Regions from separate parts of the Oceaniserpentilla sp. 4NH20-0058 genome, predicted to be linked through region 1. Evidence: predicted binding sites of a transcription regulator. Region 1 holds the regulator's gene; the other holds the start of a gene.

Region 1 (15,767 bases):
ACAAGTAGTGCTTGAGAACGTGCGCTCTTTGCAAGATATTGCCGCCGGAGGCAAAGACCAATTGAAAGGCTCACTTAAAATCGGCGCTATCTTCACCATTGGGCCGTATTTGTTTCCTCACCTAATTCCACAAGTGCAACAACTGGCACCTGACATGCCTTTGTACATTGAAGAAAGCTACACCAAAGTTTTACGCCAAAAGCTACGCGAGGGGGAGTTAGACATCATCATCGTGGCATTGCCGTTCAACGAGCCAGACGTGCTAACCAAAGCCCTGTATGACGAGCCATTTGAAGTACTATTACCTAAAGACCATGACTGGCTGAAAAAAAAGACGGTCAGCCCAGATCAATTGCCCGATAGCGATTTATTGTTACTAGGTGAAGGCCACTGCTTCCGTGACCAAGTAATGGATATGTGTCCAGCCCTTGGCAAAAATCAAAATACCAAACTTAAATCATCGGCCGAGGGCAGCTCCCTTGAGACTTTACGTCATATGGTAGCCTCTGGTCTGGGTATCACTGTTTTACCCAAAAGTGCCACTGGTGTGGGGTCATACGCCACAGGTTTACTGGAAACGCGCCCATTTATTAAACCAGCACCTTCACGCACTGTGGCCATTGCTTGGCGCGCCAGTTTCCCTAGGCCAAAGGCAGTGGATTTAATCACTCAAGCGGCCAGTTTATGTCGACTATTCTAGAGCAGTCACTTGGTCACGCTCCTGTGACTGAACTGAAAAATGTGGGTGCCAAGTTTGCCGAAAAACTGGCCAAACTTGGTATTCATAATGTTCAAGATTTGTTATTTCACGTGCCTTTGCGCTACCAAGATCGTACCCGTATTACCCCAATTGGTGGCTTAAGACCCAATGTGGATGTGGTGATCGAAGGGGAAATTATGCTGGCAGACGTGGTATTCGGTAAACGGCGTTCGCTAGCGGTGCGCCTTCAAGATGGCACCGGCACCATCACCCTGCGCTTTTATCACTTTAGCGGTGCACAAAAAAACAACCTGCAAAAAGGTGCACGCATTCGCTGTTATGGTGAGGTGCGCCGTGGGCGTGCAGGCCTAGAGCTGTATCACCCTGAATACCAATTTGTAGATGATGTTAGTGCTCTACCAACCGAGAAAACGCTCACCCCTATTTATCCAAGCACCGAGGGAATAACCCAAGCACGCTGGCGTCAACTAATGTCGCAGGTGGTGACCTTGCTTCAAAAAGGTCGTGCCATTGATGACCTAATTCCAAGTAAGTTACTGCTTCCTTACCAGCTACCTAACTTAAGATCAGCCCTGTTATATTTACATCAACCGCCAGTGGGCGCTAACTTACAGGAATTAGAAAACCACCAGCATCCAGCGCAAAAACGTCTTATCATGGAAGAACTGCTGGCCCATAATCTAAGTTTATTAAAAATGCGCGCCTCTATTCAGTTAGATCATGCTCCTGTGCTGCCAGCATCAAACACCTTAAAAACATCGTTTTTAGCTAGCCTACCCTTCACTCCTACTAATGCTCAACAACGGGTGGTGAATGAAATTCAGCAAGACTTAAGCAAGGGTTTTCCCATGTTGCGCTTGGTCCAAGGGGATGTTGGATCAGGTAAAACCTTGGTCGCCGCCTTAGCAGCGTTAAGTGCACTGGAACAAGGTTTCCAAGTGGCTCTTATGGCCCCCACTGAAATCCTAGCCGAGCAACATTTAAAAAACTTTCAAACATGGTTTGAACCACTGGGTATTTCTATGGCGTGGTTGGCTGGTAAAGTAAAAGGCAAAGCCCGCCAAACAACCATGGCCGCCATCGTAAGTGGTGAGGCCCAAATGGTGATTGGCACCCATGCGTTATTTCAAGACGACGTGGCCTTTGCCAACTTAGGCCTAGCCATCATTGATGAACAGCATAGGTTTGGAGTACATCAGCGTTTAGCCCTTAGGCAAAAAGGCAAAGGGCTTAGTCCACACCAGCTCATCATGACAGCCACCCCCATTCCTCGCACACTGGCCATGAGCGCCTACGCCGACTTAGACACCAGTGTGATCGATGAGTTACCACCGGGGCGCACCCCTGTGAACACTGTGGCCCTTGATCAAAGCCGCCGCCAGCAAGTGATTGAGCGCATTCGTCACGCTTGCGTAGAGGGCCGCCAAGCCTATTGGGTGTGTACCCTCATAGAAGAAAGTGAAGCATTAGAAGCTCAAGCAGCAGAGGTCACGGCTCAAGAACTGCAAACCGCCTTACCCGAATTAAATATTGCCCTGATTCATGGGCGATTAAAACCAAAAGAAAAAGCCGACATCATGGCTGCGTTCAAAAGCGGCGAGACGCAACTACTTGTGGCAACCACTGTGATTGAAGTAGGGGTAGACGTACCCAACGCCAGTTTAATGATCATAGAAAACCCTGAACGCCTTGGTCTTGCGCAATTGCATCAACTACGAGGACGAGTAGGCCGAGGCAGTGCCGCCAGCCATTGCCTGCTGATGTATCAATCCCCACTAAGCCAAGCAGGCAAACAGCGCATTCAAGCCATGCGTGATACCACTGATGGCTTTAAAATCGCTGAGATCGATTTAGACATTCGTGGCCCAGGTGAAGTACTGGGTACAAAACAAACAGGGTTGATGCAAATGCGCATCGCCGATTTACAACGGGACAGCCACCTATTAGACGACATCAAACATTGGGCCCAGCTCACGCAAACACATGCCCCTCATATTGTTGAGTTATTGATAGCCCGCTGGTTAGGAGAAAACATTCGCTACGGCCAAGTTTAAGCAAAAAGCCTTAGTACTGGTTCCCAAAATCTTTATTTTCCCCGTCAAAATCCCCCAGCTTGCCTATAGTTAAATGCATACATCTACGAATGATCAGGCAGTCCAATGACCTTACCAAGTCGAGTACAAAAAGTATTAGATGATTGGCACATTAACTACTCTGTTTCTCAAGCGAGCCCTTCTATGTCCAATGAACCCTCAAGCGACTCCCTCAGCAATAATTTAACTCAATTAGCGATTTTAGAAGACGAACTAGGGCAAGTTCAGGTGATTTACCCTGCCCATCGTATTTTGGACTTAAACAAAATGCAGGCGCAAACCACACGATCATTTACAGCTATGGACCATGCAAAGGTTGAGAAAATTCGCCAAGGGCTCAACCTAGAAGCCATACCGGCTTTGCCTCAAGTGACTGGCTTTGAAACCTTTGTTGACGCTTCCTTGTTGCAGCAAGACGATATCGTCATGCTGCTAGGTAAAGAGCATGAACTGCACATAGGCAAAACCGACTTTCAAACCCTTATTGGCAATGCGCGCATTGGTGAGTATTGTGTGGATATCCCCAGCACTCAAATCCCCGGCGCTCAGTGGGCGCAAAAAGATCAGCAAGAAATTCATCATGCCATCAAAAACTTTACTGAACTGCGCATCCATCAACGTCTAGAAGAAACCTTAGACATGCCACCCATGCCTGAAACCGCTCAGCGGATCATTGATTTGCGTATGGATGAAGACGCTGAAACTGAAGAATTAGCCATCTTGGTAGAACGTGACCCCGGATTAAGCGCACAAGTAATTAGTTGGGCTAATAGTCCCTATTATGGTGTCAGCGGTTCCATCACCAATATCCAAGAGGCCGTGATTCGTGTTTTAGGGTTTGATTTAGTCATTAATCTTGCGCTGGGGTTGTCCTTAGGGCGCACTCTTAGTGTGCCTAAAGCGGGCCCACGAGGGTATCTGCCTTATTGGCAGCAAAGTGTTTACTGTGCAGCACTCATGGCCGAACTATGCAAAACATTGCCCAGAGAAAACCGCCCAAGCCAAGGGTTAGCCTATTTAAGCGGTTTACTGCATAACTTTGGTTATTTGATTTTGGGCCATGTATTCCCACCTCATTTTTTGATGGTGAATCGCCATATAGATGCCAACCCCAATGTGAATCGCTACTTTATTGAGCAACACTTATTGGACATTACCCGTGAGCAAATAAGCTCTAGCTTATTGAAGCAATGGCATTTACCTGAAGATGTATGTCGCGCAATTCGCTACCAGAATGAACCGAATTACATAGGAGAGGACCACATATTAAGCGGCCTCTTGTTTGTAACCTCACGGCTTTTACGCCAACAACAAATGAACGACTCACCATTGGAAGCCATACCCCAATCCATAATACATCGACTGGGTTTGGATATGACTATGGCGCAAGAAGCCCTTGAGAGGGTGATGGACGCCAAGGACGACCTTCAAGAAATGGCTCGGCAGCTGGATCAGGGATAAGCACTAACGGTGTATTTACCAGCTGGCTGCGCAACTGGACAAAATACTCAGTAACAGCCGATGACGTATGATTCACCCAAGGTTTCACGTCTTTAGCCAACTTGGCAAAGCCTTTTAGTTGCTCGTTACCCGTTTGACGAAAACTATAAAAATAAAATGCTGATAACTCACGCTTGAGTTGTACCCACACTTTTTTATTTTGAGCTAACCAATGTTGTTCCACCGCTGTTTCCATTTGCTCAACGGGCACTTGACTAAAACCTAACGCATGGCAGGTTTTCCACAGCTCTTTACGTAATGTGAAATTCAAATCCAGCGACATGGCCTGAATATCATTGACCAATTGTGCGCGCTCTTTATTTGGGGTTTGGGCTTGTAACTTAAAAAAGTATTCCCGAAATGGCTCACGGTTTTCAGGGGCTAACGCGTTAGTTTCTAGTACTTTTTGTTGCGCCCACAAGGGAGACTGCCAAGCCACAGAACTGTCTTGAGCATATGGCTGCAGTGTTTGCAGTAGATCACTGGCGATGAGTTTGCCGTCTAAAAAATTTATTCTAGCGCTAAGCTGCGATTGAATGTTTGGCTCAAGCGCCATCATACAGGCGGGTTTTAGGGTTTTCCAAGACGGTGATAACAGTGTCGAAAAAGACTCTAGTTTTTCCATCGCCACGCCAGCCCACAACGAACTGGACAAACAACACAATAAAACCGCACTCAACCCACGCATATTAATGACCTTTTACTGCATCCACATCGTCTTCAACTAACCCTGCGATAGGATCATTAAACACAGACTCATCTAATTGTTTTTCTGATTTCGCTACAATACAAGAAACCGTTGCATCACCAGTAACATTCACCGCTGTACGCATCATATCTAATAAACGATCCACACCGATAATTAACGCAATGCCTTCTACTGGTAAACCCACTTGAGTCAGTACCATGGAGAGCATCACCAAGCCCACACCGGGTACGCCCGCCGTACCAATAGAGGCAAGCGTAGCTGTGGCGATCACAGTAAGGAAATCCATAGCAGATAAATCAATGCCATAGGCCTGTGCAATGAATACAGTCGCCACTCCTTGCATGATGGCAGTACCATCCATGTTTAATGTGGCCCCAAGAGGCAAGCAAAATGATGCTACCTTGTTATCCACACCTAAACGTTGCTCCGCGGTACGCATAGTGACAGGCAAAGTGGCATTACTTGAAGAGGTACTAAACGCAAATAACTGTACATTGCGCATTTTCTTTAAAAACGTAACTGGGCTTAATCGTGAAAGTGAAACTAATAACGAGGGATAAATAATCAAAGCTTGAATCGCCAATACCAATACAACCGTGAAAAAGTACACGGATAATTCAGCAATAGCTCCAATACCTTGCTTCGCAAATAAGGTAAATAACAAGGCAAATACCCCATAAGGGGCAAGCTTCATTAACATGGTAACCAGCTTTAAGATCACCGTGTTCCAATCTTCAAAGTTATGTCTTAGGCGCTGTCCGGCTTCACCACTATGATTAATCGCCATACCTAACAACAATGCAAAAACTATAATTTGCAGCATTTTACCTTCAGCCATGGCGGAAATTGGATTGCTTGGGAAAATATCGATCATCACCTGTGCAAATGAGCTGGCCTGATTCACGTTCACCGAGGTTTGCGCGGTTAGGTTTGCACCCACGCCGGGTTCAAATAGCAAAGCAAATAACATGGCAATGGATATGGCTACCGCCGTGGTAAACAAATATAAACCCACGGTTTTTCCACCTAAGCGTCCAAGCTGTTTTCCTGAACCTAAACTAGCCGCACCACATACCAGAGACACCAGTACCAAAGGCACCACTAACACCTTCAAGGTAGCAACAAATATTTTACCCACTATAAAAAACAGGCCACCCACCAGCCACTCATTAATGACAGTATCAAGCCAAGTTGACAGGCCAGTCATCCACTGAGCAAGCGCCCCTAATATGATTGCAGCCACCATGGCCATGAGAATTTGTTGTGTTAACCCGTGAGCCTGTTTCATAGCATTACTTTTTGCCTGGTTTTAAAAATTTGGTTAACCCTTGGAACCACATCACTTCAGCAAAATTACCACTGATTACTAAGTCTTTATTTTGAATACCCAGCATAAAGGCTTTTTTATCTTTAGCGGTTAAGATGTTCATAGCCACTTGAGGGTCTTTGAACGTTAAAGTAAATGTAGGTTCTTCAGTTAAACCCGAAGAAGATTTCACCTTACCATCTTTTACCGTGTAGTGACGACCACTGCCACTTTGAGTTTGAATCTGAAACACTAAATCCTTACCTTTAATATATTCCGCACAGGCTGGATTTTTTTTCGCTGACTTTTTCAATAACTGGGCAATAACCCAAAGTAAGAATTTAAACTTAAACATGAGAGCCACGTATTAATAATTTATGAGTATAAGAATGTAACGCGCACAAAGGCGCCGCGGCATCATACCATGGTCATCGGAAGCTTCAATCAAGGAAGGATTGCTCGGCCCTACTTGAAGCAAGGCCGGGGCAAGAGGGCGTTTAGCTGTTTACCGCATCTTTAAGAGCTTTACCCGGCTTAAAACCAACTGAGTTACTGGCTTTAATGGTAATTGCTTCACCGGTTTGAGGGTTTTTGCCTTGGCGCTCTGCACGATGTTTTTGCACGAAGCTACCAAAACCCACTAGGCTAACAGGGTCATTCTTACGTAGAGACTCAGTAATTTGGTCAGTAATAATAGTAATGATTTCAGCGGCTTTATCTTTACTGATGTCCGCTTGGTCTGCCACAAAAGCAGCTAATTCAGGTTTACGCATAATACGTTCCGACTTTCTTATTGTTGTTATTACGCCAGCATAGCCGGCAGTTTCTTGTTCATAGCCATCTTTTCAGCAACACAGTCACCGGTCAAGGCATAACCAAGCAAATTACCACTTGTGTCCTTAAAAAGTGCTTTAAAATGTGGCGATTGACCATGAATTTCCCACTCACCTTGGACGTTTTCCGCCGCAGGGCAGGTTACGATTGGCAAGGTTGGGGTTTTCACCATAACAGGCATCACTGGATATACTACTTTAGTGGGTGTACCCGCTAGAGTTTTAGCCAAGGCCCGAGCGCTATTCATCAACGGCAACACATAAAGCAAATTCAAACCATCCACTTCAGCACAGTCACCTAATGCATAAATATTTCCATCGCTAGTTTGCAGGTGTCTATCTACTACGATTGCACGATTCACCTCTAATGCAGCTGACTGAGCTAACGCGACACGGGGCTTTAAACCCACTGCGCTTAAAATAACATCGGCGGTTAATTGAGTGCCATCCGATAAATTAGCAGCATACTGATCCCCTTGCTTTTCGACCGAGGTCACCGCTTTTTCCAGATGTAACGTCACCCCTAGCTGCTCAAGAGCAGGTATTAACGCTTCGCCACATGGCTGAGGCAATAAGCGCGATAACGGTTGAGCATCTGGTGCAACTAAATCCACCTCATAACCTGCACTGCCTAAGTCATGTGCGTATTCGCAGCCCACAAGACCAGCACCGAGAACTAAGACACGATTTTTGCCCTGTACGGCGGCATGAAATTGCTGATAATCCATCAGGTCATTCACGTGATACAAATACTCAGCGCCATCAATTGGCAATTGAAACGGTTCTGCACCTAGGGTCAACACAAGGTCACTGTATTCTAAAGCTTCATTCCCCAGCATTACTTGCTTTTGCGCAGGGTTAATCGCAGTAATGGTTTGATGTGTACGAATCTCACACTTAAGCTGTTCCGCCATGGCGCCCGCATCATTCATGGCTAAACCATCGGCATTTTTGCCCTTACTAAAACCAGTACTTAACATGGGTTTAGAGTACTGACGACCATCATCAGCGGTAATCATCACCACTGCACGCTCGGCATCCGCTTTGCGAAATTCTTTTACCAAGTTATAACCAGCTAAACCGGTTCCGATGATCACAAGAGGAGCTGTCATAAAGATGCCTTTATTATCTCATTACGCAAAATGCTGGATGTGAGACGAAAAACGCTCAAATATTTATCCAGCCATAATACAGTTTATCGAGTTAGAAGTGTCGCTTGAAGCGTGACTGACGATAATCTAGCCCGGCAAAAAGAGTCCAATAGAAGGCGTGTATAACTAATACATAACGACTACAAGACTCTTTTTAACAAAGCTAGGTTAAGTAAAGTAGCTTCTTTGGATTTTAAATTTCGATCATCTCGAAATCATCTTTGCCAACACCGCAATCTGGGCACAACCAATCTTCAGGAATATCATCCCAACGGGTTCCCGCCTCTAGGCCTTCATCTGGGCAACCTTCAGCTTCATCGTAAATCCAACCACATACAATACATTGCCACTTTTTATAATCTTGAGCCATGATAGCCTCCCAACTTTTTAAGGGCCGAACCTTACCCAAAACTGACGAACGACACAATTAATCCAATGCTTATTAAGCTAAATTCACACAGTGCCGTCCCTTGCAACTTGATTTCCAATGGGGTTTGGGCCATTGTGCGGCGGATATTGTTTAAGGCATCAGCATGCAGTTAGCCCTTTCACCTCAATTTGCGTTACAACCTTGGATTGGCCTTTCTCCAATTCCTCATAGCGTGGTAAGTGGCCCTTGGCGTCATTGGTTATTAGATGCAGGTTCTCTTACGCAAAATCTTAAAGAGCTGGCTCCGGGGCGTTTCAGTTTGTCCTTGATTGACCGCCGCTTTGCAAGCCCAACGCTTTCTGAAAGTAATGCCTTGCATATGAATTCAAGACAAGACGCCTATATACGTGAGGTTGCCTTGTTCATTGATCAGCAGCCACAGATTTTTGCCCGTAGCATTATCCCAAGACGCACATTAACCGGCCATGAACGCCAATTACTCACGCTCAAACAAAAACCGTTAGGTGAGTTTTTATTTACCCATAAAAATATGCGCCGCGGCCCCATTGAAATCAAACGGGGCTTTTTAAACGGAAAGCCCGTATGGGCCAGACGCTCCGTATTTTATGTGAACCACAAACCCTTATTGGTTTGTGAGTACTTTCTGCCAAGCCTGCTACAGGTTAAAGCTGTTTAAGGTTAGAATGGCACCACTTCGACACGTGGTACAACAATGAATTGGTTATCTGATCGCTTTCCTAAATTGCCGTTTTATATTCAACTCATGCGCTTGGATAAGCCCATTGGTATTTATTTACTGTTGTGGCCAACCCTATGGGCGTTGTGGATTGCAGCCGAAGGGCGACCAAGCATTAGCAATGTGGTGATTTTTATTTTAGGTGTGATTGTCATGCGCAGTGCAGGTTGCGTTATTAACGACTATGCCGACCGTCACCTAGATGGCCACGTTAAACGCACTCAGCATCGTCCTCTTGCCCAAAAAGTCATTTCAGAAAAACAAGCATTAGGCCTCTTTGCCGGCTTATGCTCCAGTGCTTTCATCTTGGTATTGTTTACCAATGAATTTACCCTGTATCTGTCGTTTGGGGGCTTAGCATTAGCTTTTTGTTATCCCTTTATGAAACGCTACACCCACTTACCACAAGTGGTGCTGGGTGCCGCCTTCGCTTGGGCAGTGCCAATGGCGTTTGCTGCTGAACAGAATGCATTACCCGACGTGGTGTGGCTGATTTATACCGCCACCGTCACTTGGACTGTGGTTTACGACACTCAATATGCCATGGTAGACCGTGATGATGACTTAAAAATTGGAGTGAAAAGTACCGCTATTTTATTCGGCGAAGCCGACAACATGATGATTGGCGTATTGCAGGTATTCACCCTAATTAGCTGGTTAATGATCGCTTCTAAAATTGCCGCCACTTGGCCTTTGTATCTAGCCATTGCCATCAGTGCCGGTATTTTTGTCTACCATCAATTTTTAACTAAAAACCGAGATCGGGATTTGTGTTTTAAAGCGTTTTTACACAATCATTGGGTCGGTGCCACCTTGTTTGCGGGCTTATTTTTACACTATTTATAAAAACTTACGGCCTTAATTGATATGCATCTTATGCTATGTCACATATCTGTCATACTTACGTTGTGTAATATGCTTGTCATTATTTAGAAATTTAGAGCAACCTCTATGAAGCAGCAGGGAAAAAAAATCCTCATCGTAGATGACGAAGCGTCCATCCGCGAAATGATTGCCGTGGCCTTAGAGATGGCCGGTTACGAGTGCCTAGAAGCCAGTAACACGCAAGACGCATACAGTATTATCGTCGATGAAAGTCCAGAAATGGTTCTACTTGATTGGATGCTACCAGGTACCAGCGGCTTAGAATTTGCCCGCCGCCTAAAGCGCGATGATCGCACCAACGAAACCCCTATTATTATGCTAACCGCCAAAGGCGAAGAAGATAATAAAATCTTGGGCCTAGAAGCCGGTGCGGATGATTACATCACCAAGCCGTTTTCACCTCGTGAGTTAGTGGCACGCCTAAAAGCGGTATTGCGTCGCAGTACCCCACAAGGTATGGAAGACCCAATCTCAGTTGAAGGTTTAATTTTAGACCCTGTTTGCCACCGTGTTAGTGCAAACGAGGCACCACTGGACATTGGCCCTACTGAATATCGCCTTTTACAGTTTTTCATGACCCACCAAGAGCGTGCTTATAGCCGAACTCAATTGCTGGACCAAGTCTGGGGTGGTAATGTTTACGTTGAAGAACGCACGGTAGATGTGCATATTCGTCGCTTACGTAAAGCTTTAGGTAACGAATTTGAACATTTAATCCAAACCGTTCGTGGTACAGGCTATCGTTTTTCTACCAAGGCCTCTTAACGTTCATTTGTATTTGTTTGGTGTTGTACTTATATGAAGCATGACTGGCGCTCAGCTATTCGTCGTTTAATTTTCAGCCTAGCCTTGGCGTTTGTCGTTGGCTGGCTTTTCAACAAGCTGACACTTGCCATCATGCTAACCCTTGCTGTGTACCTAACATGGCACTTACACCAGCTGTATAAGCTTCAACAGTGGCTCACTTCTCGCGGCGCAGATGAACCCCCAACCAGTCACGGGTTATGGGGCAGTATTTTTGATGATGTGTATCGTCTACAGCATCGCCATCAAAAGTCTAAAAACAAATTAAAAGCCATGCTTAAACGGGTTCAAGATAGCACATCAGCCTTGAAAGACGGGGTTTTGATGGTAGATAGCCATGGTAATTTAGAGTGGTGGAATCAAGCTGCCAATGCCCTATTAGGTTTGCAAAATAGCAAAGACATAGGCCAACCTATTACCAATTTAGTTCGTAATCCTGATTTCAAAGCGTACTTTGAAAAGGCCCACTATGAATCCCCTTTAGAAATGGCCAGCCCCATTAACCATGACGCAGTACTGCAATTTCACATCACCTTGTTTGGCCGTAAAGATCGCTTGATTGTGTGTCGCGACATTTCTCACCTGCATCAACTTGAGGCCATGCGCCAAGACTTTGTAGCCAATGCCAGCCATGAATTACGCACCCCTTTGACCGTCATATCTGGCTATTTAGAAACCTTTATTGAATACAAAGAGACACTACCCGCCCGCTGGGGCCGAGCACTCACTCAAATGCATGAGCAAAGTCAGCGCATGCAGAATTTAATCAACGATTTATTAGTGCTAAGTCGTTTAGAAACCAGTAATGCACCGGATCAAACTCAGGTAAACATACCTAATTTACTATCAGCATTAGTAGCCGATGCAAAATCCCTAAGCGGCGACAAACAACATAACATTTTGCTCGAATGCGAAGATGTAAGCTTAATCGGTACCGATACTGAGCTATCCAGTGCTTTTGGTAATTTAATATTTAATGCGGTGAAATACACCCCAGCTAGTGGCGAAATAAACGTGAAATGGTGGCAAGACACCACAGGTCTGCACCTTGAAGTAAAAGACAATGGTTTAGGTATCGACCATAAACACATTCCAAGACTAACTGAACGTTTTTATCGCGCTGACCCTAGTCGTCACAGCGATACAGGGGGCACAGGCTTAGGTTTGGCCATTGTGAAACACACCCTGTTAAGACACGATGGCCATCTGCATATCAGTAGTGTATTGGGTAAGGGAAGCTGTTTTACCTGTCACTTTCCTGCCTCTAGAAAAGTGACCAATGCAAAAGTCATTAACGGCTAACGGACTTTTGCTACAAATTTAGACAGTGCCGCGAGTTTTTCCGGGTCCTCATCTTCGTATCGTACCTGCATATTAAACATCTCAGCATCGATACGTTTATCGGGTGAGATGACCGCACACACAAAGCAATTCACTCGCGCTACTATGTCTTCTTCTTTGCTGACAATATCCACCACCACTTGATCAAATAGCCTAGGCACCCCTTGCTCGCGCTTAACCACCAGCAACATTTCATTGAGATTAATGTCTTTAACAATGCACCTTAGCTCTTGGCCATCTGCGGTACGCACATGGGCCAAGGCCATGGTTCTATTGGCGGCTTTTTTCGGTTTTTTTGCACTTGAAACTAACTGAGCCGAAGGCGCAGCGCCTGCTAATAAACTGGCGGTTCCTTCTGCCTTCGGTGCGGCTTTTGGCTTTGGTGTTGCACCGCCAGTTAACAAACTAGCATTATCACTGCCTTGCTGAGCCTGTCTTGCGGTCTGTAATGGGCGAACTTTATAAAACTTGTAGATTAATCTGGCTAATTTAGTACCAAGCTGCTCATTGCTAAATGGTTTGCCAATATAATCACTGACCCCGGCTTCCACCGCCTTAACAATATGACTCTTTTCTGAGCGGCTGGTGATCATTAAAAAGGGGACTTTTTCGTAACGCTCTTCGGTACGCATCCACTGTAAAAGTTCAAGGCCGCTCATATTGGGCATTTCCCAGTCACATAGCAGAACGTGATAGGTGCCAGACTTCATTTTAGCTTGTGCTTTAAGGCCATCTGCCGCTTCATCGACTTGAGCATTTGGAAATTGGGCGCGTACGGCTTTTTTAACCAGATCCCTGATGAAGGTGGCATCATCTACCACTAATATATTCAGCGCCTTCATGGCCACTCCCAATAAAACCCTTAGTATCAGCCTAGCACACGATTAAGCGCTAACATGGCGCTATAGCTATTTGATGGTGGTTGCCACCAGCCTTAAATGGGTCTCGCTGACCCCTAACTGCTTAAGCCCTACGCCTCTAAACTGTAAATCATGGGTTACTAATGAATGCATAGTATCTATCACGCTGGGGGCGCAGCCTAATCCTAGATATATTCCCTTTATGACCCCTTTTGGTAATCGGCTATATACAACCCCTTCTTTGTTTTGATCTAAGGCTGAGACTGGCCGCACAAGGCGCCTTTCTCGTTCATAGGCAAAGTGCTCTGGCCGTCTGAATAACGCAGGGAATGGGTTCTCCTTGCAGGGGGCTGCTGGGCGTGAGTCATCATATTCAAGGGCTTCAAATATCTGCGGCTTTTGATTAAAGCTGGTGTGTGAGAAATATTCATGGCTAGGGTCTAATTTAATAGCGATGCACTGGTGCTGACAGCCAACCGACTCCCACAATCCTTGTTGATGAATATTGTCAAATAAACGAATAAAACCCACTTTTTCATATACGGCTTTTACAGCAACACTTGATTGTACTTGGCTGGCAAGCGCCTGTTGGTTTAATTGCTGCTCGATTTGCGCTCGATTTTGGCTTGCTTGTTCTAAATAATATTCAAACGTCACCATGGATTTAATATGTGGCTCTAGGGATTCATAATTTTTGCCCATGGCCGCACTGAATTCACTATCACTTAGAGGCTGCTGACTAACCGGACGGTGAACTCGCTTGTTTTCAATAAATGGGTCATTAAGATCATCTATTCCATTAAAAACCAACCTAAGTTGTTTTAAAAATGGCACATGATTTGGGTGAATAAATGTATACATAAGGCATCTATTATTTTTCTTTAAGTGTAGTCCTATTCATCCGTTTAACCTTAGTAAGCTTATGCCACCCCTCCTTGTAAGAGATATCCTACAAGACCTGTGAGATATCAAGTGAATATGATAAGGGAAATAACCGTTCACTTTATCTAGGCCTTCTAGAACCCCTATAAAAACTAGGTCTCTCGCTAAATCATGTACTTACGTGCCTTTTTATTACTTTTTAGCATCAGACAAAATTTGTATTTTTGGTAAATTAGATCGTGTTCAGGATGAACATAAAGGATGAAGGTAACGGATTTACCTGTTAACACGGAAGTGTGACAAAGGACTGACAGACCGCTATTGGAAGGTGGACCTAGGGTGCTTTGGCAGGAAATATCTAGGATAGATTATTTCCTGTCACTTTAACTTCACCCTTTTTTAAAAAGAAATACAATCGAACGGATTATCGATTAGCAAACAAATAAAATTCGGGGAAGAATTTTGTTTATGCTACAGCCCCTTCAGGATGAATGGGAATCAAAAATGGATTTTTACTATTTAAATCATGGGCTTTTTGGATAAAGCCCATTTAGGAAAACCAAGGTCGGTTACTGGATCAAGATGATCCGCTAGGAAGCCAATCACGGATGACATTTCAGCAACGCAAGATGCGGACACTACCAAGGATTGGTAATTGCTGAAACCCCTTTTGTTTCACCTCTTACAATTACCACAAACGATTTAACCACATAGCCAAACGCCAAGCGCCTTTAGCCAATTGCATTTGTATCGTGCTATCCGCTTGAGCTAAATACTCTTTTGATAATGGTTGATTCTCTTGGGCTTGATAAACAAAAGTCATGACCAACTCATGGCTCTCTTTTGCCCACCTCTGTGGACTGAGCAGATCAATATCCAATGGGGTTTCTAAAAGCCTATGAGTTGCAGATTCTAAATCTTTATCAAAGCGTTTAACCACTTGGTTATCCCAAAATTTATGTAAGCTCATGGACTTTTTATTGTATTTTATCTTGTACCAGTTACCGCCTCTATCTTCATATAAACCCGCATGTAAAGGTTGATGAATATCCCCAAATAAATGAACCAACATTTTCAAGGCCACAACTTTTTCACTATCGGTTCCGCTTTTAACTTTTTGCGTAAAGCGTTTAATCGCTTCAACAATGCAAGCGTCTTTTTTGCAATCACGCTCACGTTCATAGCTCACTGCATCCTTTGGCATGTTCACATAATGCAGAGGCTTTAGATAATCAAACTCTGAACGACTTTTGATGTGATCCGCCCAAACACTGGCTTGCACAAACGGCACTTTACCCGCACCTAAGATACGCTCTACATTGTGCTTAGCATCAGGCGTTAATTGCTCCCAAGCAGCCAACGCCACTAATTTGTGGCCATAATCTGAAAACGAAAATGCCCACTGAGAAACAGACACACACAGAATAAAAAGAAGTGATTTCATAAGGCCGTTTTTATTTGTACAAATGGGCGTCAGTATAAGCACAGGAAACAACCGTGAAAAGCATTAGCCCTTTTTATGAAACCGTTCAGCCAATATGCCAAGCATCACAAA
Region 2 (15,767 bases), on a different contig from region 1:
GCCAGTTGGACAGACCCCTTTTCATGGTCTACTCTCAATCTCACAATCTATATTAAAATATTTTAATATAGATATTGGCAATTCCCTTTTGGAGTGTTACCTTTGCTCCACTGTTATGAATGGGTAGCTCTGTGCACGTACTCGAACCGCTTCAACAAATAGAAAACCTAGCTGCTTTAAATAAAGCCGCTGGCGATCCTATGCGCTTACAAGTACTGCAATTGTTAGAACAAGATTCATTTGGGGTGCTGGAATTAGCAGGCATTTTTGATGTTAGCCAGTCCCGTATGAGCCATCACCTAAAGATTCTGGCTAACGTGCAGTTAGTCAGCACTCAACGCGAAGGCAACTCTATTTTTTATCGCCGAGCATTATTAAACGACAACGAGCTAGACCCCGTTCGCAGTGAAATTTTTAAAGCCGTAGATAACATGGTGTGGAATAAAGAGCTAGAAGCAGGCCTACAAAGCATATACGCCGAGCGCGGCGCACAAAGCCAAACCTTCTTTGAAAAGCACGCCGGTCAATTTACAGAGGTAACTGATTTAATTGCTGGTTACGATCATTACGCAGAAAGTTTAGAAGAAATCCTAAAAGCTATTGAACTACCCAACCATGCTAGCGCCATGGAAGTGGGCCCAGGCCAAGGTGGCTTTTTAAAGCCATTAAGCGAACGCTTTCATCAGGTATATGCCTTGGATAACTCACCAGCCATGTTGGAGTTAGCCAAGCAGCATTGCACTCAGGGTAACGTTGAATTTGTTTTAGGCACGCCACAACAAGCGGTTGAACAAAATATCCGCGTTGATGTATTGGCCTTTAATATGGTGCTTCATCACATACCAACACCCGCAGATGTATTGAATGCCTGTTTTGAGTTACTCAACCCTGGCGGCTCGCTGTTGATCACCGACCTGTGCCCACATGAACAAAACTGGGTAAAAGAAAGCTGTGGTGATGTATGGCTAGGGTTAGACCCAGACAATATCAAACAATGGGCAAACGATGCGCAATTAGATGCGCAGCATCAAGTATTTGTGGGTTTGAGAAACGGCTTTCAAATCCAAATTCAACAATTTATTAAACGTCATTAAATTAAAATACAATTTGCCGTAGGGCAAAATTATACGAGGAACTACCATGAGCGAATATTCGATTTTCACCTCTGAATCTGTATCCGAAGGGCATCCAGATAAAGTGGCCGATCAAATCAGTGATGCCGTTTTAGACGCCATCATTGCTCGCGACCCATTGGCCCGTGTTGCGGTAGAAACCCTAGTCAAAACAGGTATGGCCGTGGTAGCTGGTGAAGTGACCACATCTTGCTATGTAGACCTAGAAGACATCGTGCGTGATGTGATCACAGGCATAGGTTACAACAGCTCAGACGTGGGTTTTGACGGCGCTACCTGTGCAGTTTTAAACGGCATTGGCAAGCAATCTGTGGACATCAACCAAGGGGTTGACCGTGCAAAACCAGAAGATCAAGGAGCTGGCGATCAAGGTTTAATGTTTGGTTATGCGACAAACGAAACCCCTAATCTAATGCCAGCGCCAGTTTACTACGCACATCTTTTGGTTCAACGCCAAAGTGAATTACGCCGCAATGGCACTCTGCCTTGGTTACGTCCAGATGCTAAGTCTCAGGTAACCATCAACTACGAAAGTGGCCAACCAAAAGCAGATGCGATTGTATTGTCGACTCAACACGACCCGTCTATTTCTCTAGAAGACTTACGCGAAGCCGTATTAGAAAACATCATCAAGCCTGTTTTTCCAGCAGGCTGGTTAACCTCTGATACACTATTTCACATCAACCCAACCGGTAACTTTGTAATAGGTGGTCCTGTGGGCGATGCGGGCTTAACGGGCCGTAAAATTATCGTTGATACTTATGGCGGCATGGCTCGTCACGGTGGTGGTGCGTTCTCTGGCAAAGACCCTTCAAAAGTGGATCGCTCTGCGGCTTACATGGGCCGTTACGTGGCTAAGAACATTGTGGCTGCAGGCTTGGCTGACCGTTGTGAAATTCAAGTGTCTTACGCCATTGGTGTCGCACAACCGACCTCTATTTCTGTAAATACATTTGGCACAGGCAAACTAACAGACATCGAATTAGCAAACGTCATTCGCAGCGTATTTGATTTGCGTCCATACGCCATTCAAAACCAGCTAGAGTTATTGAACCCAATGTATCAATTAACTGCGGCTTACGGTCACTTTGGTCGCGAACCATTTGAGTACACTTATACGTACAACGACCTAGGCGAAGAAAAATCTAAAACGTTCACCGCGTTTACATGGGAACGTACGGATAAGATTGACGAGTTAAAAGCGGCAGCCGGAGTTTAGCCGTTAGATGTGAAATGAAAGATGTTAGATGGAGGCTCAAGGATGATGCCACGACTACATGAAAAATTGACAGTTTGGCAAGATTCAATGGCACTGGTTGAAGTCATATATCAGTTTTGTTTAAGTATGCCCACTTCTGAAAAATTCGGACTCATTTCACAAATGCAACGTGCAGCTGTAAGTATTCCTTCAAATATTGCTGAAGGAGCTGCCCGAGATACAACAAAAGATTATTTGAAGTTTCTAGTCATCGCTCGAGGTTCATTAGCTGAATTAGAAACTCAAATTAAGATATGCCACCGCTTAGGATTTTGTGTAGATAGCAGCCAATTGCTTTATCAATGCAATAAAGTTTTTGCAAAATTATCCGCACTTATCCAAAGCTTGAAAAGAAAATTACAACGAGAGCTAAGTTGTTGAAATTCATCTTACATCTCTCGTTCCACATCTCCCGGAGATAAGTTATGTCATTCACAGACTACAAAGTAGCAGCCATCACAGCAGAACAATTCGCGTTAGACGCCGCTTGGGGTCGTAAAGAGATTCAAATTGCCGAAGGTGAAATGCCAGCACTAATGGCCCTTCGTCGTAAATACAAAGAGGAACAACCCCTTGCTGACGCGAAAATCATGGGTTGTATCCACATGACCATTCAAACCGCAGTATTAATTGAAACATTGGTGGATTTAGGTGCAGACGTTCGTTGGTCTTCTTGCAACATATTCTCAACACAAGACCACGCAGCAGCAGCCATTGCCGCAGCGGGCATTCCTGTATTTGCATGGAAAGGGGAAACCGAAGAAGAATTTCTATGGTGTATTGAGCAAACCATCCTTGCCGAAAAAGGCAGTGATAAAGTATGGGATGCCAACATGATATTAGATGACGGTGGCGACCTCACTGAAATGGTTCACAACAAATATCCTGCATTATTAAATGACATCCACGGTATTTCTGAAGAAACCACCACAGGTGTTCACCGCTTGTTAGAAATGATGGAAAAAGGCGAACTAAAAGTACCTGCCATCAACGTAAATGATTCCGTCACTAAATCGAAAAACGACAACAAATACGGCTGTCGTCACTCATTAAACGATGCCATCAAACGCGGCACCGACCACTTATTAAGTGGTAAAAAAGCCCTTGTTATCGGTTACGGTGATGTAGGTAAAGGCTCTGCCGCTTCTCTTCGCCAAGAAGGTATGATCGTTAAAGTATCTGAGGTGGATCCAATCTGTGCCATGCAAGCCTGCATGGATGGCTTTGAAGTGGTATCACCTTACGTTAACGGCATTAACACCGGCACCATAGAAGGGGTTGATAAAGACCTACTAGGTAAAACAGACTTAATCGTAACCACCACGGGTAACGTGAACGTATGCGATAAAAACATGCTGCAAGCTCTTAAAAACGGTGCAGTAGTTTGTAACATTGGCCACTTCGATAACGAAATAGACACAGCTTACATGCGTGAAAACTGGGAATGGGATGAAGTAAAACCTCAAGTACATAAGGTTTACCGTAACAAAGCTCATGGCGATCACTTAATCCTATTATCCGAAGGCCGCTTAGTGAACCTTGGTAACGCCACAGGCCACCCAAGCCGCATCATGGATGGTTCATTCGCCAACCAAGTATTAGCGCAAATTTATTTGTACGAACGTAAATTCGCCAACATGATGGAAGCTGAGAAAAAAGAAAGCATCTACGTGAAAGTACTACCTAAAAAGCTGGACGAAGAAGTGGCAAAAGACATGGTAGAAGGTTTTGGTGGTGTGATTACACAATTAACCAAAGACCAAGCGGACTACATTCATGTGGATGTCGATGGCCCATACAAGCCAGAAAGCTACAAATACTAAAACGCTAAATGCTATACGGAAAACGGGAGACGCTGCTCTCCTGTTTCCCGAGCAGGTGTGGTATAAAGGCACCAATACTCAACTCTATAGCCCAGATTCGGAAATTTCTATTTTCCGTACAGCGTAAAGCAACCAGAGGTCTCTATGGACAACTTCCGTTTAAGCTTTGAATTCTTCCCCACCAAAACGGAAGAAGGCACCGCCAAGCTTTTCGCCACCCGCGATAAATTGGCCCAGTTAAACCCTGACTTTTTCTCTGTCACCTATGGTGCCGGCGGCTCGACGCGCAATAACACCATAGACATTGTCACAGGCATGAACGCCAAAGGCATCAGTGCCGCTCCTCATTTATCTTGCGTGGGTGAAACCAAAGACAATATTAAAGAGTTATTAAACCATTATGCTCAAAGCGACATCGAACGCATTGTAGCACTACGTGGTGATTTACCGTCTGGCATGGCCGCCAGCGCAGGCGAATTAAAATACGCAAATGAGTTGGTCGAGCTAATCAAAGCCGAACACGGCGATAAGTTCCAACTTGAAGTGGCTGCCTACCCAGAAATGCACCCTCAAGCCACTAACTTTGAGCAAGACTTACTCAACTTTAAACGCAAAGTAGATGCGGGTGCCGATAGCGCCATTACTCAATACTTCTTTAACGTTGATAGCTACTTTTACTTTTTGGATCGATGTGAAGAAATGGGCATCGACATTCCAATCGTGCCGGGCATCATGCCCATCACCAACTACACCAAGCTAGCACGCTTTAGTGACTCATGTGGTGCAGAAATCCCACGCTGGATTCGCAAGCAACTAGAAGCGTATGGTGATGACAGCGAAAGCATCATGAAATTTGGCGAAGAAGTCATTACTCAAATGTGTGAAGACTTAGTTGAAAACGACGTACCGGGGCTGCATTTTTATACACTTAACCAAGCTGATCCGTGTATAAATGTTTGGAAGAACTTAGGGCTTTGGTAATACGTAAGATGTGGCATGTAAGATGAGAGATGGGGGGTTCCATTTCTCATACTCCTGTCACATACATCTTACATCTCCCATACCACATCTAACGGAACAAACATGCGCCAACCTATTCGAGTTGAATTAGAAGCCGGTAAAACCTATTTTTGGTGTGAATGCGGTCGCAGCCAAAATCAACCCTTTTGTGATGGCAGCCATAAAGGCACCCCATATCAGCCGTTAAAATTCACCGCTGAAAAAAGCGAAGCGAAGTTTTTGTGTGCCTGTAAAGACACCGAAAAAGCCCCTTTTTGTGATGGCAGCCACTCAAGATAAATCATTAGGCTTATCATTAATAAAACTCACACGGGCCTGTGGTTTTGCAGAAGGCCTTTTCAAACCCACGTTTTGAAAAGCCATTCATTCTTTTCTTCCCGACAAAAATAACGGGGACACCAGTCGCATTTAGACGTGCATACTTTTTCTTAGCTAACTCGCTGTGTTCAACCTTATATTCTTTATAACGAATTCTATTTTCAGCAAAAAATGCCAAGGCTTTTTTGCAATATCCACATTTGGGCCGAGTGTAAATCACCACCTTATCGGTATGGGAGAATAAGCTTTCGTCGTAGGTGACATTCTCATAAGAGTTAACGGTGCCCTTCACCTCCTGAAGTTGCACGCCTGCATGCTTTTTATCGCTATAGTGCACCCGCCCTTTTTCATCGACCCATTTGTATAGCTGAGCATTCATCGGCATGGCATAACCTAAAACGATGAAAAGACAAATCCCTAAAACGGCCTTTGATAACCTCATGATACCTCCCTATATTTTCAAGGATTATCTTTTAATATGGATAATATATAATGACTGCAATAAAACCTAGGTCCAATTCAGATGCGCATCCCACGAATCTACACCCCTCAACCCTTATCTGAAAACACTCAGATTGATCTTAATGACAATGCCGCCCATCACGTAGGAAAGGTGTTGCGCATGCAAGCAGGGCGCAAACTGGTTCTGTTTAATGGCCAAGGCCCATATCATTTTAATGCAGTGATCGAACATGCAGATAAAAAACGGGTCAGCGTATCTATTATTGAGAAAATTGACACCAACAACGAATCCCCCTTGCATACTCATGTGGCTCAAGCCCTCTCAAAAGGGGACAAAATGGAGCTAGTGATTCAAAAAGCAGTCGAACTTGGGGTAAATGAAATCACCCCTTTATGGACAGAACACTGCGATGTAAAACTCAATGCAGAGCGCATGGAGAAAAAACTCAAACAATGGCATGGCATTATCATCAGCGCGTGTGAGCAATGTGGCCGAGATCTGCTGCCAACATTAAACCCTGTGGTTAAATTTCAAGATTGGATTGCACACGTCAACGCCGATGAAAAATGGGTACTGGACCCAAGAGGAAATGCAGAACAGACCTCACCAGAAACAGTCACATCCGCCGTCATCGCCATTGGCCCTGAAGGTGGATTATCACAAGATGAAATTAAACAAGCTTGTGAGCAAGGCTTTAAAGCTAAATTGATTGGCCCAAGAGTGTTAAGAACAGAAACAGCCGCGTTGACGGCGGTGACGCTATTGCAAAGTCAGTGGGGAGATTTTTAAAACGGGAGACGGGAGACGGGAGACGGGAGACGGGAGACGCAGCTAAAGTCTTCGCAGCGATTTAGTCAAAAAATTTCTTTTGTCATTCCGGAGGCGGAGCACTCTCGTAGGATGGGTTAGATTGAGCGAAGCGAAATCGTAACCCATCAAAAAACCATTCAATTTAATAAGATGGGTTACGCCCTCGCCGAGGCTCGTGCTAACCCATCCCACTTCAGTTGTTGTTTCAACTATTTCAAAACATCCGGATCATTTAACAACGCATCGTGCATTTCTGGAATCAACTGCCCTTCTTGTCCGTCGCATTCACTTTTTGATGGAAAGCCTTTTTGCCATGATAGGTTGTTGGCGGTGAGCCAACCTTGAACGGTTTCAGGGGCGGTGCCGGTTTGTAGTTGGTATGCACCATCAACTTTCTTGTAGTGTAAGTAGCTATCACTTAGTTTTTCAAAACCCTTCAAACTATCCCCTTGAAGGCGAGATTGATATAGCTTACGCCAAAGTACCAAATCTACATTTTGGTTATTATCAAAATCTTGCACATATAGTTTTGAGTACCCTCTATAACCAATAATGGCATTACGATCTTTTTTAAATTCATACAACGATGCGTATTGAGGTGTATTTGCATCAGGGTCATCTAAATACATTTCTGCATCTATAAGCGTTTGCCATGTAATATAATCGGGGTAGTTAAATAATGTACTAAATACCACTTTTTCTTGTGTCGGAGAAAAGACAACCAAGGTATTTTTTAAAAACAATACAAGTTCCGAGTCGCTATCAGCATCAATGTCGCCATAACGTAAGGGTGTATGCTCTAAGCATCCAATGGCATCAGCAACCTCATCTCCATAACTTAATTCATAAGGCAGCGTAATCTCATAATCATTTAATCGTTTTTTGATTTCAGGTTCTAAGAATTCCTGCTCACTCCAACGTCCAACCCACCAAGGTTCTACACAGTCATCATTAGAAGCATTGCAGGGAGATGAGGAAGTTAGAGGCCAGCCAATTGGTTCCGTTTTATTCTTCAAGTCATAATATCCAATTCCTTGCCCACCCCCTGAAAGCCCATAATATATATCTTGAGACTTTTCTACCAAGTAATATGGAGTGTATTCAAAATGATTATAGATAGTATCAAATGGTATTGGGCTTTCTTCATCATCAAATCCGTTGGATAAAGTAGACTTCTCAAGTGCCCATAGTTGTAAGGCGAACGAACATAGACAAATTGCTAATAGTTTTTTATTAATTTTAATCATATGCAACTAACCTTTAGGTTCTTATCTCTTTTGGCTTTCTTTTTATAATCTTCAAATTTTGCCTTTCTTGTAGGCTGCCCAGGTTCCTTAACATCAAATGGTTCCATCCATTCGTTCTCACCATACGCAAAACACCAATCGGTTCCCGCTTTTGGATCAGAATTACCATTTTCATCGGTCAGGTTAGCTGGATAGGTGCCGCCTTTCCATATATAAGTTCGATAGGGCAAATTAAATTTGTCCGCACTATTTCGAACGTCTATGGAGTATTCACATGACTTACAATCCGCTAACTTCTTATTTTTAAGAATGATAGGCCAACTTTTATCACCCGGATTAAGATTATATTCCGCAATGGCTCGAGCTAACTGCTCGTATTCATCCTCTTGGGTTTTGATTGCGCTTACGGCAGTACACGTACCGGATCCACTGCAATGACGATAAGCTTTTAAATCACTGTCATTATGGCTTCTGGCCGTACCTTGAGCAAACACTTTATAAAACGCGCCAGTGTGACCATAGTCATTTGCTGTATTACCGGGTGCATTAGCTGCTGTATGTACGATGAAGCCCTTTAAGTTATCTTCTGGATCAAAATAATTTAATGCTTTCTCTTTGTGTACACGGATAGGCTTTTTGCTATAGCGATAGTGGTACTGAATTTGGTTAAAACTCATACTACCCAATTCATCTCCACCACCTTCTGTCATTCTATACCCTGTTTGAGGAAAGCCATGCCCCCAATGTGATTTCGTTTCACGTGCCTTCCATGATCTTAGTAATGCTTTTCGGTTGTACTGATCACCGCTTACCCCTGCAAGCGTTAGCACCGCATCATGTTTGCTCTTTGTATAGGTTATCGGCACCGTACTTCCTAATCCTTCATCCCATATCTTAATTGCTGATGTTAGCCATCCGTCAACTATAGAAAATATTCTTTATAAAGCGATAATTCTTCTGGGTATTCCTGCTGCGCTAGCTTCCCTTTTTGTAGTTCTAAAGCGTTTACACACTGGACAAAAAAGAGAAGCGCAAAGAGTAAAGCTATACTTGCCTTTGTTTTAAATTTCATACTAACTACACCCTACTCGATAATCGGTATCTTCTGATTTTGGATAACCACTCGCATGAGCCTTGGATTGTTTTTTTACATCATCGTATTTCAAGCCAGTTATCCAGTGCTCTTCACCATACACAAAGCACCATTTTTTCCCTGCCTGGGGGTGAACGGTTGGCGCGCCATTCTCATCTAATATCAACTCACCAGATTCATTGAATTTAAAGGAAGAGTACACTCCTCCTTCCCATATATACGTGCGAAGTGGCAAGCGAATACCATGATCCGTTCTCACTCCATTTGGTTTTTCTATGTCTTTTAGAATATCAAGACCATATCGAATTGCTTTAACCAGTTTTGCATCTTCCATTGTTTTTGAATCAGTTAAGATCTCTGACCAAGAAAGTGAATTATTAAACTTCGTCGCCCCTTGGTTATACGCCCCAAGTGCTTTTACTAAGACTTCATATTCATCATCGGTATGACCATTCTCATCAATGATCACTTCTTCGTCACCCATTATAATCATTATCAAATTTTTATCTGAAACATCATGCTTGGCGGTATAAGCTTTATCATAAAAAGCGATTCTGAAGCTACGACCACAATCTCCCTACCCAGATGTGATTGGTAAAGATTGGGCGATCATCTGCACCGTTACTGTTGTAAATACCAACAGCCTAGGCCAGTTTTTCATAATCGTCTTCGGTATCATTTTGCTTAATGGGTGTGATGTCTCCAGATGTAGGATGGATTAGATTAAGCGAAGCGAAATCGTAACCCATCAATTACACTTTCAAATAAGATGGGTTACGCTCGTGCCTCGCTAACCCACCCTACATACAATTGGTATTTCCGGTTACTTTAAAACATCCGGATCGTTTAACAACGCATCGTGCATTTCAGGGATTAACTGCCCTTCTTGTCCCACACATTCGCTTTTGGATGGAAAGCCTTTTTGCCAAGTGAGGTTATTAGCGGTGAGCCAGCCTTTGATTTGATCTTGTTGAACAGCATCCAATGGAAATTCCCCATCTTCCGCTGGCTCATTAGTTTGAAGCTGATATTCTCCATTCTCTAATTGATAATGTACAAACAGTTCTGCTTCTAACTGAAAGCCTAAAGTGCTGTCAGACTTTAAACGAGACTCGTAAAGCTTACGCCAAACCACGATATCTTTTTTATTATCGTTATTAAAATCACCTAGAAATATTTTTGCGAAAGATCGCGTTGCTGGAAATGCCGCATTTAAGCGGTTACCAACTCCACTTTCTGCTACATACTGACTGATTACATCGCTTTCTTTGCCATCAAACCAAGAAGCCACTTCGTGTGGTGCCAATTCATCTGCATCGGCAAAGCGAGTTGAAAAGATGATCTTTGCTTGATCAGGTGAGAATACGACTAAGTCTGAATCTAAAATCAGTACTAACTCTTGAGTATTGTCTCCATCAATATCGCCATAACGTAATGGTGTTAATGCTAAGCAGCCTAAAAACTCTTTAAAAGCCGGTAATTGATAGGCTTCTTGGCTTAAAATCATGGTATTTGGATCGGTGACAGGAGTGGTGTCGCCTCCTAAGGCTCCGGCAATAATATGCCTAACCTTCCAGTTGGTGCCTTCGCCTTTCATGCGAACAGCATTGGGCCAAGGGGTTAGGGGCCAACCTGATAGAACATCATTCTCATCCAATAAGTTAAATACACCTATTGTATTTCCTGTTTTAGATAAGGAAAAATATTGACCCTCCGAGATTTCATATAAATAACCTGGAAGCGTCTGATATTTTTGATAAATACTTTTTAAAAGAGATTTTTCGACCTCACTCCTTGTCTTTCCTTTTTCTAAGGTAATGCCATAAACATGAGCTGACACCAAAGAACAAATTAGTAATAAAAATTTAATTTTTTTATTTATCATTGACAGTCCACCCTTTGATCTACATCGAAGTCAGCTACATCCTGATAGTCACTAAATACTTTATCCCTTAACTTACCATCATCACCCATAATTTTGCCTCCAGCCAACCATTCTTCCTCACCATACTCAAAACACCATTCTGTTCCTGCCTTTGGATCAGAATTACCATTTTCATCGGTCAGGTTAGCTGGATAGGTGCCGCCTTTCCATATATAAGTGCGAAGTGGCAAGCGAATTCCATGATCCGTTCTCACTACATGTGGTTTTTCTATGTCTTTTAGAATATCAAGACCATATCGAATTGCTTTAACCAGTTTTGCATCTTCCATTGTTTTTGAATCAGTTAAGATCTCTGACCAAGAAAGTGAATTATTAAACTTCGTCGCCCCTTGGTTATACGCCCCAAGTGCTTTTACTAAGACTTCATATTCATCATCGGTATGACCATTCTCATCAATGATCACTTCTTCGTCACCCATTATAATCATTTTCAAATTTTTATCTGAAACATCATGCTTGGCGGTATAAGCTTTATCATAAAAAGCGATTCTGAAGCTACGACCACAATCTCCCTACCCAGCTACGATTAGTAAAGATTAGGCGATCATCTGCACCGTTACTGTTGTAAATACCAACAGCCTTGGCCAGTTTTTCATAATCGTCTTCGGTATCATTTTGCTTAATGGGTGTGATGTCTCCAGATGGTATCTACATAAAATTGGTATTTCCGATTACTTTAAAACATCTGGATCGTTTAACAGCGCATCGTGCATTTCGGGGATGAGAAACATTTCTTCATCCAATTCATGGCCTTTATCTGGGTCAGGTTTCAATTTTATTAAGTGACTAAGGCCTATATATTTCCATCCCTCATTTGCCATAATGATTTTTACAAAAAAAAAAGCGGATACGCTTTCACGTACCCGCTTTATCTTTTTAGCATCTCCTGAGGAGCGTAAAGCCTACTGCCACTTCTCCGCCAGTATCGCTTGCTCAAGCATGTCCAAATCAGGAATTATTGCGTGGCCAGTTTCTAGCGTCACGGCCATTTTTTGGCCACGAAGCAAGCTTGTATTTTGATTCTCTTTAATGGCAGCGTCTTCTAGTTTTACCAAGCTTGGTATCCCTTGTGTGATTAATCCAAAAAAACGTAAACTACCCGATTCACCATTAGGTGCATTAATCACGGCAATACGTAGATCTTGTCCTTTTGGCCCGGATTTTTGTCCACAAAAATCTTCATACGCCACGACCGGAATCATGGTGCCACGCCATTCTATACTACCAATGATCCATGAAGCGTCCGCTGCACTTTCTTGAGGAACTTGAAATGGAATTAATTCTGCGACGGTTACGTTAGGTAATACTATGCGCCCGCCCTGCATGGGAATTAATAAACAAGGGAGTGCTTCTTTTGTTTTTTTATCACTTGTCAGTTGCTGCATGGGAGTTTTCCATCAAGTGTTGATTTTCTAGTTGTTTGATATGTTCAACCAAATGCTGCGCAAGCGCATGTGGTGAGCCACTAAAGTTTACGGAACCCGTCTCACGGGAAGCATCAGGCATGGCGGCACTTGCACAGGTTTCACTGCTTTGTGCCCATACTTGCGTATGTTCACTTTGTAATTGAGAGACGGCTTCTGCGCCGTCGTTCCCCATGCCGCTAAACAATATGATTCCAGCGTAAGGAAAGTGTTTTAGTGTGTTGACGATAAGCTGATCCACCGATGGACCATATGGCCCAGGCCATGGACGTTCTAATACATGTATCGCCCCTTGTTTAAAGGTGACTTCTTTATCCGCCTGTACGATGAGTACTTCACCGTTTTTAATATTCATGTTTTGCTCGGCTACACGCAACCTAAAATGTGAGTGTCGACCCAATACATTGGCCAAAACAGAAACAAATTGTGCGTCTATATGCTGACCATAAATAAAGCCTACCGGTAATCCTTTTGGTAGGGCATCAAGAAATTCTTTTACCGCTTCTGGACCACCTAATGAGCTACCTATTATAAAGATGTATTTAGCAACGTTTTCAGTGTCGGCAATGACAGATTCTGGCAGTGGAATTTCCACTGACTGTTGAGCTAATTGTTCTATGGCTTGTAAGCTTGCTTGGGTGTTTCGCGCAGCAATAAAGTCGTTGCCTATTAAACCTTTAAGTTTTGCATATAGGCGTTTTTCCCACTTTGGATATTCAGGCGTGGACTTCGAAGGGGCCGACTCAAACCCAAAAAGTACGGGTTTGTCTAATTCGAAAAACGCATCAAGTTGGTCATGGTCTTCATGTAAATCAACAAGCCAAATTGAGACCTTCGGATCTAAACCTTTTTGCTCTAGGCTTTGTGGACTTAGGCTAAGTACTTCACAGCCAAAATCTTCAATGGCATTTCTAAGGCGATGTAGTTGCAAGGTATCCTGTGCAACTACAGCCACCTTAAGCGAGCTGCTTTCACTCACTGATCATTCCTTGTTACGCCTTGTATGGTGTTTAATAGAATATCTTCTTGGAATGGTTTACCAAGGTACTCATTCACACCTATCGAAAGCGCACGCTCTTTATGTTTATCACCGGTACGGGAGGTAATCATAATGATAGGAACGTTTTTCAATATCGAGTGGTGACGCATTTGCGTAGCCACTTCAAAGCCGTCCATGCGTGGCATTTCAATATCAAGCAATACTAAATCAGGTACATATTCTTGCATGACTTCAAGAGCATCAACACCGTCTTTTGCAGTTCGTACTTCCATGCCGTTACGTTCAAGTAAACGGGTGGTAACTTTACGTACGGTTACGGAGTCATCCACCACTAATACCGAGGTGATTTTGTCTGATTCGGATTCCAGTTTGGCTTCCGCTTGATGTTCAAGTTTAATATGTTGTTTATATTCTAAGCTGTTTACGTGACGCATCATGTTCGGTAAGTCGATGATGATTACAACACTACCATCACCTAGAATCGTGCCACCGGAAACACCTAATACTGAGTTAAACTGAGGCCCAAGGGTTTTTACGACAATTTCACGAGAGCCCATTAAGGTATCGACTTGAATCGCAGCCGGAGACGAGCCTCGCACAAGTACAACAGGCATCGGAGCATTGCTATCAGTCAAGCGTATGCTATTTTCGTCACGCAATAGATTACCTAGGTAATCTAATTGATATTGACGACCACCATAGTTGTATACAGGTTTATCTTGCTTATAGAGTTCTTTGAGGTTCTGCGCGCTAATACGCACAATACCCTCAATACTGTTCAATGGTATTGCAAATAATGCGTCGCCCACTTTTGTCATTAACGCTCGGTTAACCGATACGGTAAATGGTAGACGTATCGTGAATTCAGTGCCCTTACCTTCTTGAGAGGCAATAACAACACTGCCACCCACTTGTTTGATTTCACTGTTTACGACATCCATGCCCACACCGCGACCAGAAATTTGCGTCACTTTTTCAGCGGTACTAAAACCAGCTTGAAGAATAAACTGTAAAACTTCTTCATCGGCAATTTGTACATGCTCTTCTAGTAAGCCTCGTTCAATGGCTTTTTTACGTACCGCATCTAACTGTATACCAGCACCATCATCAGATAGGGTCAGTACCACGTCACCGCCATCACGAGACAAACTCAAATGTATATTACCGGTTTCAGATTTGCCTACTGCTTGACGCTGCTGTTGGTTTTCTAGACCGTGATCCACTGCGTTTCGTAGCATGTGTTCAAGTGGTGAAATTAAACGCTCTAACACGCTTCTATCCATTTCACCTTCGGCATTATTAACGTGCAGTTCTACTTGCTTGCCCAGTTCTTGACTTACCTGACGAACAATACGACGTAAACGAGGAACCAATCGGCTAAACGGTACCATGCGTGTTTTCATCAAGCCTTCTTGAAGCTCGGTATTTACACGGGACTGTTGCAGCAATAGGGTTTCTGCATCTTTGGTTTTGTTTAATAGCGTGGATTTAATGTCCATTAAATCCGAAGCAGACTCCACTAACGAACGTGATAACTGCTGTAGCTGAGAATAACGGTCCATTTCTAATGGATCGAAGTCCTCGTAATCAGGCCCTTGTTGCTCACGACGGAACAGGACTTGTGCTTCTGTTTCTATGTCTAAACGACGCAGCTGATCTTTCAAACGATCCAGCGTGGAATCCATTTCTTCTAGGGTGTAGGAGAAGTCCGTTACTTGGTTTTCTAAACGGCCACGACTAATAGAGGTTTCACCCGCTAAGTTCACTAATCCGTCGAGTAATTCCGCCGGTACTTTGATCATTTCTTGCGGCTGAATACGAGCCTGTTGTGCTTGGCTGACTTTAGCCTGTGGAACCGCTTGCTCTACTTGAGCTGGAGCTGCTTTTGCAACAGGTAAAGATACAACATTACTTGATTCTTCCGCAGGTGCTTGAGCACTTGCTTCAACAGGAGCCTGCTGAGTTTCAATTACAACGGGCTGTGCTTGTTCTATCTGGTTTAGCCATAGCTGCACACTATCCAAACGACTAGCAATTAAATCCAGTTGCTGATGAAGGTGGTTAAATAATTCATCATCACCTGCTTGTTTGCTCTGTAAGCGATTCTGTAATTCATCTTCCATGTTATGAGCAAGATCACCAATCTCGCTTAATCCAGAGATACGGGCTCCACCTTTTAAAGTATGAAGTACACGTTGAATAGATTCATTATGCTCAAGCTGGTCGGGTTGTT

Evidence for each region. The regulator PhoB, encoded in region 1, activates phosphate uptake and scavenging genes when phosphate is short. The targets are predictions, from matches to a motif close to TGTCATANNNNTGTCANA.
Region 2: the regulator PhoB is predicted to act here: its motif matches at 5,240-5,257, upstream of ABWV45_RS11380 (CDGSH iron-sulfur domain-containing protein).

The regions. Positions count from the first base shown of each region.
Region 1 is NZ_BAABWE010000004.1:1,147-16,913, reverse strand. Features, by position in the region: gene ABWV45_RS06710 (hydrogen peroxide-inducible genes activator) at 1-700, shown strand, start outside; gene recG (ATP-dependent DNA helicase RecG) at 685-2,775, shown strand; gene ABWV45_RS06700 (aminoacyl-tRNA deacylase and HDOD domain-containing protein) at 2,881-4,275, shown strand; gene ABWV45_RS06695 (hypothetical protein) at 4,193-5,002, opposite strand; gene ABWV45_RS06690 (dicarboxylate/amino acid:cation symporter) at 5,004-6,311, opposite strand; gene ABWV45_RS06685 (helicase) at 6,316-6,684, opposite strand; gene ABWV45_RS06680 (HU family DNA-binding protein) at 6,827-7,102, opposite strand; gene ABWV45_RS06675 (FAD-dependent oxidoreductase) at 7,132-8,274, opposite strand; gene ABWV45_RS06670 (rubredoxin) at 8,507-8,683, opposite strand; gene ABWV45_RS06665 (chorismate--pyruvate lyase family protein) at 8,847-9,380, shown strand; gene ubiA (4-hydroxybenzoate octaprenyltransferase) at 9,417-10,286, shown strand; gene phoB (phosphate regulon transcriptional regulator PhoB) at 10,392-11,090, shown strand; gene phoR (phosphate regulon sensor histidine kinase PhoR) at 11,124-12,431, shown strand; gene ABWV45_RS06645 (response regulator) at 12,428-13,312, opposite strand; gene ABWV45_RS06640 (hypothetical protein) at 13,379-14,191, opposite strand; gene ABWV45_RS06635 (S1/P1 nuclease) at 14,901-15,656, opposite strand.
Region 2 is NZ_BAABWE010000008.1:61,896-77,662, reverse strand. Features, by position in the region: gene ABWV45_RS11405 (metalloregulator ArsR/SmtB family transcription factor) at 132-1,094, shown strand; gene metK (methionine adenosyltransferase) at 1,141-2,352, shown strand; gene ABWV45_RS11395 (four helix bundle protein) at 2,395-2,772, shown strand; gene ahcY (adenosylhomocysteinase) at 2,817-4,214, shown strand; gene metF (methylenetetrahydrofolate reductase [NAD(P)H]) at 4,359-5,195, shown strand; gene ABWV45_RS11380 (CDGSH iron-sulfur domain-containing protein) at 5,298-5,513, shown strand; gene ABWV45_RS11375 (glutaredoxin domain-containing protein) at 5,530-5,994, opposite strand; gene ABWV45_RS11370 (16S rRNA (uracil(1498)-N(3))-methyltransferase) at 6,076-6,804, shown strand; gene ABWV45_RS11365 (hypothetical protein) at 7,035-8,072, opposite strand; gene ABWV45_RS11360 (hypothetical protein) at 8,069-8,938, opposite strand; gene ABWV45_RS11355 (hypothetical protein) at 8,995-9,144, opposite strand; gene ABWV45_RS11350 (hypothetical protein) at 9,146-9,658, opposite strand; gene ABWV45_RS11345 (hypothetical protein) at 9,989-11,050, opposite strand; gene ABWV45_RS11340 (hypothetical protein) at 11,047-11,529, opposite strand; gene ABWV45_RS11335 (chemotaxis protein CheW) at 12,013-12,495, opposite strand; gene ABWV45_RS11330 (chemotaxis protein CheB) at 12,476-13,513, opposite strand; gene ABWV45_RS11325 (Hpt domain-containing protein) at 13,510-15,767, opposite strand, start outside.